2 regions of the Streptomyces sp. NPDC045021 genome follow, and region 2 is predicted to be linked to the other one. Evidence: riboswitches for the same ligand, from Rfam matches in the RefSeq annotation. Region 2 holds a riboswitch; the other holds the start of a gene.

Region 1 (2,385 bases), on a different contig from region 2:
TCGGTGACGTCCTCGACCGCTCCACCGGTGCGGCGGGCGATGTCGAGCACGTACGGACCGTCGGCCGGGTTGCCGATCGCCAGCGACTTGGCGATGGTGTCCGGCTTCACCGGGCGCACGACGTCGTGGCCGGCCTTGAAGGCCGCCGAGACCGGGGAGCAGCCCTCGGCCTGGGCGCCGTAGATCTTGTAGGGCTTCTCCTCGACCAGCCCGAGCTTGATCAGCTCCTGCAGACCCTTGTCGATCTTCGTGAGCTGGGAGCCGGACGCGATCGGGATGACGATCTGGTCCGGGAGCCGCCAGCCGAGCTGCTCGCAGATCTCGTACGCCAGGGTCTTGGAGCCCTCGCCGTAGTACGGACGCAGATTGACGTTGACGAAGCCCCAGTCCTCGCCGATCGGGTCACCGATCAGCTCGGAGCAGAACCGGTTCACATCGTCGTAGTTGCCCTCGATGCCGACCAGCTCGCCGCCGTACACCGCGGCCATGACGACCTTGCCGGCCTCCAGGTCGTGCGGGATGAACACGCAGGAGCGGAAACCGGCCCGGGCGGCGGCAGCGCCGACGGCACCCGCCAGGTTGCCCGTGGAGGAGCAGGAGAGCGTGGTGAGGCCGAACGTGCGGGCGGCCTCCAGGGCGATGGCGACGACGCGGTCCTTGAAGGAGTGCGTCGGGTTGCCGGAGTCGTCCTTGATGTACAGGCCGCCGGTGACGCCCAGCTCGCGGGCGAGGTTGTCGGCCTTGACCAGCTTGGTCCAGCCCGGGTTCAGATTGGGCTTGTCGACCACGTCGGCCGGAACGGGCAGCAGCGGCGCGTAGCGCCAGATGTTCGCCGGGCCGGACTCGATCTGCTTGCGCAGTGCTTCCGGATCACCGGTGGGGAGGTCGTAGGCCACTTCGAGCGGCCCGAAACACTCCTGGCACGCGAAAACCGGACCGAGCGGAACACGTTCTCCGCACTCGCGGCAGGAGAGCGCGACGGCGGGCCCGAAGGCGGCGGGTCCGGTGTCCGGAGCGGTTTGAGTAACGTTGTCGATGGTCTGCGAAGCCATGACGGCGAGGCCCTTTCTCCTCATCTTCCCCGCGGCGACGATCGCCACGAGACGGAATTGGCACCTTCCCCACCTGGCCTCGCGTCGTCGACGACGAGATGTGGCGGGAGGGTTGCCGGGACTTCTGCGGGCCGTTCCCTCAGTCCCTCTGGATGAGCGCTGTGGCACCGGGCTCTCACCCGGGCATTTGTTTTCCGTGGTGACCCCCGGCATGCGGTGGTCACTCGCGTTGTTCAAGACTGTAACCGACGAGCCGGACACTTGAGATAGTCGTCCGAACCGCGAGATGGGCCACACGGGGTCCGATCACGGGGTGCATTCCATCCCCGACACACACATCAGGGAGTCAAGCACGTGCTGCAAGAGGTGGAGCGCTGGCTGGATCGACGGTCCTGGTCCGCCGCCGATCGACCGCTCGACCGGCTGCTCGCGGCCAAGCGCTCCGCCGGCGACCGGGGCACGGTGAGCGTGGTGCTGCCCGCCCTCAACGAGGAGGCCACGGTCGGCGCGATCGTGCGCACCATCCGCGACGAGCTGATGAGCGGCCCCTTGCCTCTGGTGGACGAGCTGATCGTGCTCGACTCGGGCTCCACGGACCGTACGGCGGAGATCTCGGCGCGCGCCGGAGCCCGGGTCGTGCACCGCGACGAGATACTCCCCGACCTGCCCGCCGTGCCCGGCAAGGGCGAGGTGCTGTGGCGGTCGCTGCTGGTCACGAGCGGCGAGATCGTCTGCTTCATCGACGCCGACCTGCGCGACTTCGACGCCCGCTTCGTTTACGGAATCATCGGCCCGCTCCTGACCGAGCCCGGCGTCCAGCTGGTCAAGGCCATGTACGACCGCCCGCTGGAGACCGGCGACACGATCGTGCCGGCGGGCGGCGGGCGCGTCACCGAACTCGTCGCCCGCCCGCTGCTCAACCTCCACTGGCCCCTGCTCGCGGGCTTCGTCCAGCCCCTCGGCGGCGAGTACGCGGCCCGCCGCTCCCTGCTGGAGCGGCTGCCCTTCCCGGTCGGTTACGGCGTCGAGCTCGGCATGCTCATCGACGCGCTGAACACCGTCGGCCTGGACGCGCTGGCCCAGGTGGACGTGGGCGTGCGCCACCACCGGCACCAGGACGGTCAGGCCCTGGGCCGCATGGCCGCGACGATCTACCGCACCGCCCAGGTACGGCTCGCCCGCGGGCAGCTCGTACGTCCCGTCCTCACCCAGTTCGACCGCGGCCCCGACGGCGGCTTCGCCCCCCGCACCCACCAGGTGGCGGCCGAAGAACGCCCGCCCATGATCACCATCCCCGAATACACCGCCCACAGGGCAACGCGCCGCACGGGGT
Region 2 (2,385 bases):
CGGTGGACATCGTCGGCACCGGCGGCGACCTCGCGAAGACCGTGAACATCTCCACCATGTCGGCGCTGGTCGTGGCGGGCACCGGCGCCAAGGTCGTCAAGCACGGCAACCGCGCCGCGTCGTCCCAGAGCGGCTCGTCCGACGTGCTGGAGAAGCTCGGCGTCAATCTCGAACTCACCCCGCAGCGGGTCGCGGAGGTCGCCGAGGAAGCGGGCATCACGTTCTGCTTCGCGGTGAAGTTCCACCCCGCGCTGCGGTACGCGGCCAAGGCCCGCAGGGAGCTCGGCGCCCAGACCACGTTCAACTTCCTCGGCCCGCTCACCAATCCGGCCCGGGTACGGGCCCAGGCCACCGGGGTCGCCGACGCGCGGATGGCGCCGATCATGGCGGGCGTGCTGGCCGAGCGCGGCTCGTCCGCGCTGGTGTTCCGCGGTGACGACGGGTTGGACGAGCTGACCACCACCGCGACCTCCCAGGTGTGGGTGGTCCGGGACGGCAAGGTCGACCAGGTCGCGTTCGACCCGCGGGACGTCGGGATCCCGCTGGTCCCCGTCGAGGCCCTGCGCGGCGCCGACGCCTCGTACAACGCCGAGGTCGCCCGCCGGCTGCTGGCCGGCGAGCGCGGCCCGGTCCGCGACGCGGTCCTCCTCAACGCCGCCGCCGCCCTGGTGGCCCTCGAACCCGGCTCCGCCACCCTGGAGGTCCAGATCGCCGAGGGCATCAACCGCGCCGCCGAGGCCGTGGACTCGGGCGCGGCCAGGATCGCGCTGGAACGCTGGGTCGCGGCGAGCAACGCGTAACGCCCTTCCGGCGGATCATGAACGGCTCCTTCCCGGCCTTCGGCGGGGGGGAGCCGTGCCGAGGCTCCCCCCCCGGCCTCCGGCCGGGGGGGACCTCACGCAGCGGACGGCGCCCGGACGCCCATGGTTGGCCGGACGGGCCCCGGCACCCGTCCGGCCGATCCCTGCCCGCCGCTCGACCGGTGATTCTCCGCGGGACCGGGACGAGGCGGGCCGGTCCTGGTGGCGGATTTCCCCTCCGGCCCGTCCGGAGGACGACCCGTACGGGCGTCCGCATTGCGGAATCCGCCTTGCCGTCGGGCGGACAACTGGCATACTTCTCGTCAGGTCACGAGTGACAGCGATTTGGCCCTGGCTTGCTGTCCGGCAACCCTCCGTCCGTGGCGGGGTGCCCCAGGTGATGACCGGGCCGTAGGCGAGGTGTCTGCGGCAAGCGCGGGCCCCTTCGCGACTGCTTCCGGGGTCCTGGTCCCTGAGGAGCTCCGTCATGTCCGTGCACCCCGTTTCCCCCTGCGCCCCCGGTTCCGTGGCCACCGCTCCCCTCGAGGTGCTCGGCCGTGACGTCCTGGTCCCGCTGGTGACCGGCGGCGAGGTCACCTACGCCGCCCTGGACTACGCGGCCAGCGCGCCCGCGCTGCAGCGGGTGTGGGACGACGTGGCCGCGTACGCGCCGTACTACGGCAGCGTGCACCGCGGCGCCGGGTACCTCTCCCAGCTCTCCACCGACCTGTTCGAGCAGAGCCGGGCGACCGTGGCCGACTTCCTGGGCTGCCGGGACGGCGACCAGGTGGTCTTCACCCGCTCGACGACCGACTCCCTCAACCTGCTGGCCTCGGTGCTCCCGGCCGGTACCCAGGTCTTCGTCTTCGAGACCGAGCACCACGCGTCGCTGCTGCCGTGGCGAGACGCGCAGGTCACGTACCTGAGCGCGCCCCGCACCCCCGAGCAGGCCGTCGCCTCGCTGGAGGCGGCGCTCGCGCACCGCGACCCCAACGGCCCCGCGCTGGTCTGCGTGACCGGCGCCTCGAACGTCACCGGCGAGATCTGGCCGGTCCGCGAGCTGGCCGACGCGGCGCACGCGCACGGCGCCCGGATCGTGCTCGACGCCGCGCAGCTCGCCCCGCACCACCCGGTGGACATCGCCGAACTCGACGTGGACTGGGTGGCGTTCTCCGGGCACAAGCTCTACGCCCCGTTCGGCTCCGGCGTGCTGGCCGGCCGGGCGGACTGGCTGCGGGAGGCCGAACCGTACCTGGCGGGCGGCGGCGCGAGCCGCAAGGTCGCACGGCGGGCCGACGGCGGGGTGGACGTCGAGTGGCACTCGACCGCGGCCCGGCACGAGGCCGGATCGCCCAACGTCATCGGCGTGTACTCGATCGCCTCGGCCTGCCGGGCGCTGTCCGAGGCGGGCTTCGACTCGCTCGTCGAGCGGGAGCAGGGCCTGGTCACCCGGGTCCGCGCGGGACTGGCCGAGGTGCCGCAGGTCAGGGTGTTGTCGCTGTTCGGCGACGACGCCCCCCGGGTCGGCGTCATCTCGTTCGTCGTGGACGGCTGGAACAGCTCGCACTTCGCCGCCGCGCTGTCC

The links. Region 2 has a riboswitch for S-adenosylmethionine ahead of AC07DC_RS27020 (aminotransferase class V-fold PLP-dependent enzyme). Riboswitches for the same ligand answer to the same signal wherever they lie in the genome.
Region 1: another riboswitch for S-adenosylmethionine. It lies ahead of thrC (threonine synthase); the one in region 2 lies ahead of AC07DC_RS27020 (aminotransferase class V-fold PLP-dependent enzyme).

Annotation. Positions count from the first base shown of each region.
Region 1 is NZ_JBWKIQ010000002.1:770,555-772,939, reverse strand. It holds gene thrC (threonine synthase) at 1-1,052, opposite strand, end outside; SAM riboswitch class I at 1,070-1,211, opposite strand; gene AC07DC_RS10680 (glucosyl-3-phosphoglycerate synthase) at 1,407-2,385, shown strand, end outside.
Region 2 is NZ_JBWKIQ010000009.1:343,647-346,031, reverse strand. It holds gene trpD (anthranilate phosphoribosyltransferase) at 1-800, shown strand, start outside; SAM riboswitch class IV at 1,127-1,242, shown strand; gene AC07DC_RS27020 (aminotransferase class V-fold PLP-dependent enzyme) at 1,288-2,385, shown strand, end outside.